DNA from 3 places in the Paenibacillus sp. P2(2022) genome. Region 3 is predicted to be linked to each of the others. Evidence: a T-box and tRNA genes for the amino acid it is inferred to sense, from the RefSeq annotation. Region 3 holds a T-box; the other regions hold tRNA genes.
What was found. A T-box is a leader RNA that pairs with one kind of tRNA and senses whether it is charged. The one in region 3 lies ahead of argS (arginine--tRNA ligase), so its partner is inferred to be a tRNA-Arg.

Region 1: it encodes a tRNA-Arg, which carries the amino acid that the T-box ahead of argS (arginine--tRNA ligase) is inferred to sense. The anticodon was not compared.
Region 2: it encodes a tRNA-Arg, which carries the amino acid that the T-box ahead of argS (arginine--tRNA ligase) is inferred to sense. The anticodon was not compared.

The regions. Positions count from the first base shown of each region.
Region 1 is NZ_JAKWFI010000005.1:315,622-318,889, forward strand. Features, by position in the region: gene MMB75_RS18415 (hypothetical protein) at 1-476, shown strand, start outside; gene MMB75_RS18420 (exodeoxyribonuclease III) at 552-1,316, opposite strand; tRNA gene MMB75_RS18425 (tRNA-Arg) at 1,532-1,605, opposite strand; gene MMB75_RS18430 (hypothetical protein) at 1,844-2,776, shown strand; gene tig (trigger factor) at 2,920-3,268, shown strand, end outside.
Region 2 is NZ_JAKWFI010000005.1:263,022-266,289, forward strand. Features, by position in the region: gene asnB (asparagine synthase (glutamine-hydrolyzing)) at 1-643, opposite strand, end outside; gene MMB75_RS18210 (hypothetical protein) at 807-1,166, shown strand; gene MMB75_RS18215 (magnetosome magnetite crystal formation protein family) at 1,476-1,769, opposite strand; tRNA gene MMB75_RS18220 (tRNA-Arg) at 1,945-2,018, shown strand; gene MMB75_RS18225 (6-phospho-beta-glucosidase) at 2,236-3,268, opposite strand, start outside.
Region 3 is NZ_JAKWFI010000002.1:819,046-822,313, reverse strand. Features, by position in the region: gene argS (arginine--tRNA ligase) at 1-1,684, opposite strand, end outside; T-box leader at 1,745-2,003, opposite strand; gene MMB75_RS11135 (four-helix bundle copper-binding protein) at 2,081-2,410, opposite strand; gene MMB75_RS11130 (MogA/MoaB family molybdenum cofactor biosynthesis protein) at 2,674-3,189, shown strand; gene MMB75_RS11125 (nicotinate phosphoribosyltransferase) at 3,254-3,268, opposite strand, start outside.

The DNA of each region.
Region 1 (3,268 bases), on a different contig from region 3:
TACCCCCTTTTATGGACGCTGCGATCTATGGAAGAAGTACGCTGGAAAACAGTTCCTTTATTGCTAGCAGTGCTAATCCTGATGCAAGTTTGCATGGAACGGGCTATATTGCGAGGCTGAGTGGATCAACGGCAGAATTTATTCATATGTGGCTATGGATGATGACAGGCGGGCAGCCATTTGGCTATGATTCTAGGGGGCTTACCTTGAAGCTGGAGCCCAAGTTGCCAGGCTGGCTGTTCACAGCTACAGGTGAGTTAACCTTCTGCTTTCTCGGAAGCTGCCAGGTGACGTATTATAATACAAGTCGCATGGATACTTACGCGCCGGACTGCATAGTGAAACAGTATATACTGCATTATAGCAATGAGGAACAGAAGACAATAAACCAGGCTGTATTAGACCAAAAAGAGGCGCAGGATGTGAGAGACCGGCTGGTTTCTCGTATCGAGGTGCATCTGGAGAGATCGCTTTAATTCATTTAAGCCGTCATGCTGCCAAACGGAGCATGACGGCTTTTTAAGACCCTAATTTCTTGTATTAGTGCGGAATTACGCGGAAATATCTTGCAAATCTAATATAACAGGGCAGTGGTCACTGCCTGTAATATGGCAATCAATACTCGCATCTATTAAAAGCGGACGAAGCCGCTCCGAGACGAGGAAGTAATCAATCCGCCAGCCGATATTCCGTTCTCTCACCTTTGGCATATAGGACCACCAGGAATAAACATCCGTTCGATCAGGATAAAAATATCTGAAGGTGTCTATAAATCCAGCGTTGAGCAGCTGTGACATGCGGTCTCGTTCCTCGGGCGTGAAGCCAGCATTTCCGTAGTTGGCTTTGGCATTTTTGAGATCGATCTCCTGATGAGCCACGTTCAAGTCTCCGCAAATGATGACAGGCTTCAGAGTGTCTAGTTGTTGCAGATAGTTGCGAAAACGGTCTTCCCATTCGAGCCTGTATGGCAATCGGGATAAATCCCGTTTGGTATTCGGTGTGTACACATTGACAAGATAAAATTTTTCAAATTCCAGCGTAAGGGTTCGACCCTCCGGTTCTTCATTTTCTTCAAGTCCATAATGCACAGAGAGCGGCTTGATTTTGGTGAAAATAGCTGTGCCAGAATACCCTTTTTTCTCAGCATAATTCCAGTATTGCATGTATTCCTCCATGTTCTCCATGAGGATTTGTCCTTCTTGAAGCTTCGTTTCCTGTACGCAAAAAATATCGGCATTCGTTTCTTTTAGATAAGTATAGAATCCTTTGGTTACACAGGCTCTTAAGCCATTTACATTCCAAGATATTAATTTCATTTGATTAAACTCCTTACTACTCCACGCAGTCAAGCGGTGTAATGGGTATATCCTCGATTAAAAGGCTGTCCCAGACAAGCGCTCGAATAGCGCTACGGAAACAGCCTTTTCTACATTAAAATAGGTTGTAATACGATGCTGGCTCCAACGTCCATGGTAGATCTTACGTGGGTGGAAAATAAAAAAAGCTTCCTAAATAGGAAGCTTCGGCTATACGTCCCAGGAGGGATTCGAACCCCCGACCGACGGCTTAGAAGGCCGTTGCTCTATCCAGCTGAGCTACTGGGACATAAAATTCAAGCGAATATTAATATATCATATGGATGAAAAAGATTCAAGTCTTATTTTACATATATCGCTTATTCGGGCTCTACACCACATAAATTCAGACTACACATCGTTTTTTTTGCCTTATAAAAGGGTATGTTAGAATACAGGTGAATATGTTGAAGACGAGTAGTTGAACTTCGGCTGCTGTTTCTCATATAATCTACGAATACTTTAGCTTGCGGAGGAGAGGGGGTGCCTTGAAAATAAAGGACTCCAAGGTGACGACAAAAGAAAATAATATCGTATTGTTTCCGAAGACACTGGACTACTATCAAATTCAACTTACGGTGATGCTTGAAAACGAACGTTACGGAGAGGCGATGGCGATGCTGCGCTTTTTGATGCAGTGTCAGGGACAGGAGCAGAAACAATACGATGAATGGAACGCTCTATCACAATGGTTGGAAGCTGCATTTCCACAGTATGCTGACAGCGGAGCGGTAACGGACAATGTGGAAGAAGACGAAGTCAGTGAAGTTGAGTTGGCTCGCCGTCATGCACGTTTTAAGCAGGAACAGGATGCAGGCTACGGTAACAAGCTTTTGCAGATGGCTATGGATCAACCGTTATCCGAACAGACGATTCTAGCTTTGGAACAGCTATCCTACTTGGAACTGCCGGAGATCGACGATGCTTTGCTTCGCTGGATTACTGAACGGGAAATCCATCCTCTTCTCCAATTCCGTGTTCTACAGACATTGAGACGCCGCGGAATGGAAGGGACGATAGAAATCAGACGAGGGGATGAAAAGACGGAAATCGATATTGAAACGGTTCCGTTACAGCCTGATGAGTTTCCAGAGGCGATTATGCGTATTTTGGAACGGGTAGCTGACCAGACTGAAGTGCATGAGCCCACACTATTCTATTTTGCACAGGAGCTGTGGTCACAGTTTGTGATGGCCGTGTACGGTACTAAAGATTATAGATCAATGTTGATAGAGGAGGACGGAATGCCGGATATTTGGGCAGCAGCACTCCATCAGACCGTTTCGGAAAGTTTGAACGGGAACAACAATGAAGAAGAAACTCGCGCTATATATGGCATTACAGATGCACTGCGCTTCCGTTTTGAGCAAGCATATCGGTCGATGCGAATATTCGTAGCGGCGGGAATGAACACTCCTTAATGACCGGAAACGTTTACCTGTTAAAGCATTCAAGGGCTGCTCTTGAAAAAGACAGTAATGTTAGATATACTATAGTGGTTATTTTGTGTGCGTTGATTGTAATGAAAACTAAGTGAAGATTTTGTTGGAGGGGAAAGCATAAAATGAAAGCAACTTGGGAGAAAATAGAGAAGAACCTTGGGGTTCTTGAAGTTGAGGTAGACGCGGATCGTGTAGCCGCTGCACTCGACAAAGCTTTTAATAAAGTGGTTAAACAAGTAAGCGTACCAGGATTCCGTAAAGGTAAAGTGCCACGTCCTATCTTTGAAAAACGTTATGGCATTGAAAGTCTGTACCAGGATGCAATTGACTTCCTGTTGCCAGAAGCATACAGCCAAGCTGTAGAGCAAACAGACATCTTCCCAGTAGATAGCCCAGATGTTGAAATTGATCAATTTGCTAAAGGCGAAACTTTCAAATTCAAAGCAAAAGTTACGGTTAAACCTGAAGTAA
Region 2 (3,268 bases), on a different contig from region 3:
GGCTGTAGGTGAGGGTATGCCCGGGACGGAGCTCCTTCATCGACGAATAGACGCCGTGTCCGGGGGTGCGTGCAGGCCCAATGATAAAAATTTCTGCCAATCCCTCGGCGTCTACTGCCGCCTCTACCGCTGGATGCTGGAGTAGGGCTTTGGGTTCGGAGCCAAATACAAATACATCTTCAGTTTGGCTATAAAATAGCGGCTTCACTCCCAGTCGATCTCGTGCCAGAAATACCTGCTCCCGCTCACTATCCCAGACCGCAAACGCAAAAATGCCGTTCAACCGATCTACACAATCCGGGCCCCATTCGATATAAGATTCGAGCAGTACCTCTGTGTCGCATTGTGTACGGAAAAAATGCCCACGTTGTTGCAACTCTTTTTTCAGCTCAGGCGCGTTATATATTTCCCCGTTATATACAATCGTATAAGTGATATCCTCAAGCTGCCGGATCATGGGCTGAGCGCCGTTTTCCGGGTCCATTACGCTTAGTCTTCGGTGTCCGAAGGCACACGGATTGGATATCCAGGTACCCGCAGCATCCGGTCCGCGATCGGAGAGCGTTTGCGTCATATTCAGCAGCAGCTCAGATTGATGCATTAAATCTCCGTTCCACTGTATGAAACCTGTAATTCCGCACATGTCTATTCATCCTCTCTTTGTCGTGTTCATCCAGTGTTGGAATGAATCAAAAACTAAATCCCCAGTTCATCAGTATATATGCCGAAAAGAAGCATAAAATGTCTGTCCGTTCCGAAAACTACAGATGGGGCAACCCGCCTACACGTAAGGAAGGAGGGAGACAATGTACTACATCAAGGATGCCAAAATACGCCGCTTCACTGAACTTGACGGAGTGCGCTGTGCCGAGGTAGAAGTGCGTCCCGGTGCCGCAGATGACCCGGAGCTGCTGGTTTATATCACAGCTACGAATCAGAAGGATGGTCAGCCTGATTATGACATGGTACGGATCATCCGCAATGATGCCGATCTGGAGCTGGATTGGTATGACAATAATCTGCATTCGGCATTTGAAGAAGTGACCGACAAGGCTTTTACGGACTCTACGCACATTACCGCTGGTGAGGAACGGGAAAAGTTCAAAAGGGAATTGCTCTCCTATGGGCAGCTTAGCACAGAGTTTGCCAAGGAGTTCGGGGCATGAGGATATGGTGTGCACTACCTCGGCTTTTGTTAATTTGGACACCGGCGCCATCGCCAGATCAGCGTGAAAGGAGGGGGAAATCATAGACGGCAAAGCGAAGTATAAGAAAAACAAAGGCAGCAGTTATATTCATAACAATGAGTTCGCGGAAGAAGTGATGGAGAAAAATGTAAGACATGAGGTGCGAAGAAGTCCTAGACGCTTCGGTAATAAATAAACAGTCATAAACTGAGAAACGCTCATTTATAAATGACCCTGAAGAAGCCTCTGTATTCGTCAAAATTGCGAATGCGAGAGGCTTCTTTTGAATTAGGCCGCTTCACGCAGCGTCATGATCCCTTTGTAGATGTTATAGACAAAAACGCCGAGATAGACCACTACGAATAGCAGTACAAACCCGATAACCGAGCCTGCATGATTGGCAGTGATAATAAAATAAACTAGCGGAATCGCCGCAATAATGGGGAAAATGTGCGATAAAATGGCTTTTTTCGCGTGTCCCTGAACATATTCGTCCCGGACTGCAATCCACACAATGACCGGCACCAGAAAAGGTGCGAAAAAAATGCTAAAATAACAAAGTGAAGACAAAAGGCCTCTCACGGATTAACCCCTCCTTTTTGGCATCGTTCTTTGTACATAATACCCCGTTAGCGTCCAAATGATTCCTTTTGCAGCCTGCTTTCCTGTATAATGAAAAAATGCTTTTGACAGTTGCCCAAAATGTGATATAATCATTAATGCACTGAATACATAAGGTTTTATTGATTGTTATCTTGTCCCAGTAGCTCAGCTGGATAGAGCAACGGCCTTCTAAGCCGTCGGTCGGGGGTTCGAATCCCTCCTGGGACGTATAGCAAAAACTTCCTAATTCAATATTGGGAAGTTTTTTTTGTGTTCCAGTTTGGGATGAGAACCCCTTGGGGGGACGTCGGAGCTAAGCATCGTTAGCATAAACTTCGCAGTCTCGACCGTAGGGAGAGTATCCCTCCTGGGACGTATAGCAAAAACTTCCTAATTCAATATTAGGAAGTTTTTTTGTGTTCCGGCAGTATCATTGATTCTGGCTTTATACTGTCGCCTTCTCTTTATGAGCAAAAAATTGCGGCAGATGCTCTTTGTGTGCTTCCAGCAATTCATCCAGCACAGTTTGGGCGATATCGCCGCTTGGAACGAGCGGATTCAAGGTGAAGGCTTGCAGTGCTGTCGCATAGTCACCAGTGACCGCCGCTTCAATGGTCAGCTCTTCCATCGCCTTCATGACTTGCAGCAGTCCCCGTTGTGCTGGAGGGAATTTACCAAAGTTGACAGGCTCCGCACCATGCGCGCGAATGACACTAGTTACTTCGATGGCGCTATCATAAGGGACATCATCAATCGCACCGTTGTTACGCGTACTAACTACCATCAATGTGCCTTTGTTGTTATAAATAGAGTTGATGATTTCACAGGCAGCATCGCTGTAATGCGCACCGCCGCGTTTGGATAATTCCTCTGGTTTGTAATCCAGATTCGGATCTTTGTACAATTCAAACAGACTTTCTTCCAGACGTTTGACGACTTGGCCCCGAGTTCCTTCGTTTTTGGCCTCCTCTAATTCTTCCTTGAGCATGTTATCGGTCATATAGTAATACCGATGGTAAGGACAAGGTAGCATTTTCAATTGACGAACCTGATCATACAGGAAGCGCATGTTCTTAATATTTTCAACGACCTTCTCCGGTTGTGCGCCAGGCGCATAAAGTCCTTCGATAACTTGTTCTGTTAATTCTTCTCCAGTTTTATCATAAACTTTGTGCCAATGAAGGTGGTTAATTCCTGCAAATTTAAAGAACAGCTCTTCTTCCGGTTTGTCCAGCACAGCCGATGCACTCTTGATCGCGCCGATTGGAACATTACATAATCCGATGACTTTATCCCACTGACCATAACGAAGCACCGCTTCGGTGACCATGCCCGCAGGGTTGGTGAAGTTAATCAACCATGCATTCGGACACAGTTCTTTCATATCTTCTACGATACTGAGGATAACGGGTATGGTACGAAAAGCTTTGAACATCCCACCAGCCCCATTGGTTTCCTGACCGATCATACCGTGTTTC
Region 3 (3,268 bases):
TACTTGCCAGCATATTTGCAGTCTGTTCCGCCAACTGAATGCGCCACTTTCCACCATCGACAATCCTTTCCTTAGCATAAAAACGGTTGAACGCCTGTGCCGTATCTAATGCAAATCTCGCAATAACCGAAGGTTCCAGTTGCTGAGCAGCACGTATCAGCTGCCCGTGATAGCGATCCAACTGCTTAAGCAAGGCCCAGCCTGCGTCACCCAGCATTTTATCCGAAACGATATTCCATTCAGGAGAATGCTCTTCTTGACCAAGGGTGTTGTTACTAGAATTAGAATCAACATCAGCGCGTGCGCGAGCTTTCTCCAGAAGACTGCGTATACGCGCATGGGTATACTGCACATAAGGGCCAGTCTCACCTTCGAAGGTCAATGCCTCCTCCAACGAAAAATCCACTTCATTCAGACGGTTATTTTTTAAATCGCCAAAAATAATTGCGCCGATGCCGACGTCTTCAGCTATTGCCTCTTGTTCCAGCAAATTGGGATTCTTCTCCGTAATAATGGCTTGAGCACGCGCTACAGCTTCATCCAGCACTTCCTCCAGTTTCACCACCTTGCCGCGTCTTGTGGACATTTTTTTGCCTGCAAACCGCATTAAACCAAACGGTACATGCTCACATTGCTCTGCCCATGCCTCCCCTGCATGCTTGAGCACCGCAAATACCTGTTGGAAATGTAACTTCTGTTCCCCGCCAACGACATACAGCAGCCGATCAGCCTTCATCACTTCATGACGATAAATCGCTGTTGCCAGATCACGGGTGGGATAAATGGTAGTCCCATCCTTCTTCAAAATAAGACACGGCGGCAGCTGCTCGTCTTCCAGACGAACCACAAGGGCTCCATCACTTTCCTCCAGCAATCCTTTTGCTCTTAATTGGGCAACAACTGCCTGCATTTTATCATTGTAAAAGCTTTCCCCCAACACATGGTCAAACGAAATGTTAAGGCGTTGGTACATACGATCAAATTCACCCAGACTGACTTCAACAAAAAACTCCCATAGTTGTTGAGCCTCAGTATCCCCGTGCTCCAAACGTCGGAACCACTCGCGGCCTTCATCCTCCAAAGACGGGTCATGCTCAGCCTCCTGATGAAAACGGACATATAGCTTCAATGATTCCCCGATCGGATCCTGTTGTAGCTGCTCTTCATTACCCCATCTTTTATAGGCCGCAATTTGCTTGCCAAATTGTGTTCCCCAATCCCCTAGATGATTCACACTAATCGGTACATATCCGGTTTCACCAAGTATGCGATACAAGGCGGCACCGATAACAGTAGAGCGAAGATGACCGATACCAAATGGTTTGGCAATATTGGGCGAGGACATATCAATTACTACTCGCTGTCCATGCCCAATATTGGGCTTGAGAAACTCAGTCTTGCTCAATTCAGCTAGCATCGGTGGAATATGAACAGATCGATCCAATGTAATATTTACATAGGCACCCGATGCTGTAGCGGTTAGACCCGCTTCATGGCTTACTAGCTCTGCCAATTCCATTGCAATATGCTGTGGAGACTTTCGAAATTTCTTAGCCAGCACAAAACAGGGAAACGCCACATCTCCCCATTCAGGCTGCGGAGGCACCTCGAATAAAGATAAAACTTCTTTCTCCTCCAAGCCCGTATGAGCTAAAATAGCTTGGGTAGCAATCATCAACAACATGTTCCTCTCTCCTTCTTTTTATAGGATCTAACAAAAAAAAGCCCTCGCCTCTTGATATAATCAAGAGACGAGAACTTCGATATCCCCGCGGTACCACTCTTTGTAAATCGGTTGTGTGGATAAAGCTAGCTTACACAAATCGCGATTTCACTCCATTGACAAATAACGGTGTCAGCCGGGTTGATCTACTAGAAGTTCTTATCGTTGGATCAACCGTCTCCCGGGTGCGCTTCACATCGGATTTCATACCGGCTTCCACCTCTTCCGGCTCGCTGTAATGATACGGTTCCGTTGCTACTCTCCCGTTCCTTGACGTTAATTCCCACCATTATACAAACCTATTTAGTAGAAAGCAACCTTTTATTCCCTCTTCAGGGACTAGTTCTGTATATGTAATTACACTGCCACCAATTGGCGACAAGCCTCAACACAATGACGGCAGGCCTCTGCACAATGTTTGCAATGATTATGGGAATGCTTGCTGCATTCAGCAGCACATACCTCACAGGCTTTGGCGCATAGCTCACAGATTTCCTCGGCAAAATCCGTTCCGCGCTGCAACATTTGAGCAGCAAACCCACATATCTCTGCGCATTCCCTACTCACTCGAATACATTCACGCAGCATAGCTAAATCATATTCCTTCAAACTTGCTACATAGCATACATTGCAAGCGTTCATACATTCCAGGCAAGCATCCACGCATTTTTGGTATGAATGATTCATAATACATTACCTCCCAGTTGTTGATCCTGCTGTACTATTACCCGCTGAGCCTTGAAATTAATCAATTGATGTTCGCGCTTTCAACAAAATAAACCCAGAAAATCCCGACTTATGTAAGGAAGTGTACTATATTCCAAGGTGCAAGCGCAAGGATATTAATCACATAACTTTTTATCCCTCGTTTCTGACTTGCATCCAGTCGGTCATTCCTCTATTGTAAAAAAAGAATATGCTTAACCATGAATCAAGGAGTGAACATTGTAATGAACATAACATCTGTAGAGGAGCACCGACGGGAGTCTCCGCAGCAGGTTAACTGCATGGTCGTGACCGTCTCTGATACACGAACCATGGAAACCGATACTGGGGGACGACTGCTCAAGGAACTACTAGAAACGAATGGGTATAAGGTTGTTCGATATGTTATCGTCAAAGACGACTATGAGGGTATCCGACAGTTGGTAACCGAAGCTGCAGCACATGAGGACATCGAGGCTGTACTTTTAACAGGTGGTACTGGCATTTCTCCGCGTGATACTACATATGAAGCCATCTCCTCTTTACTGGATAAGGAACTACCTGGCTTTGGTGAAATCTTCCGTTACTTAAGCTTTGCTGAGGACATTGGATCAGCAGCTATATTAAGCCGGGCTGTAGCGGGTACTGTGGGCCAGACAGCTGTGTTTTCTATGCCTGGCTCCCGCGGAGCCGTTCGTTTGGCAATGGAACGCATTATTGTCCCTGAACTGCGACATGTGATGAGAGAAATTTATAAATAAGCTCTTATTCCACACATGCGCCGACACAAAAAGGCACCCCATATGAATGAGGTGCCTTTTCACATTATTCTTTTTCTTC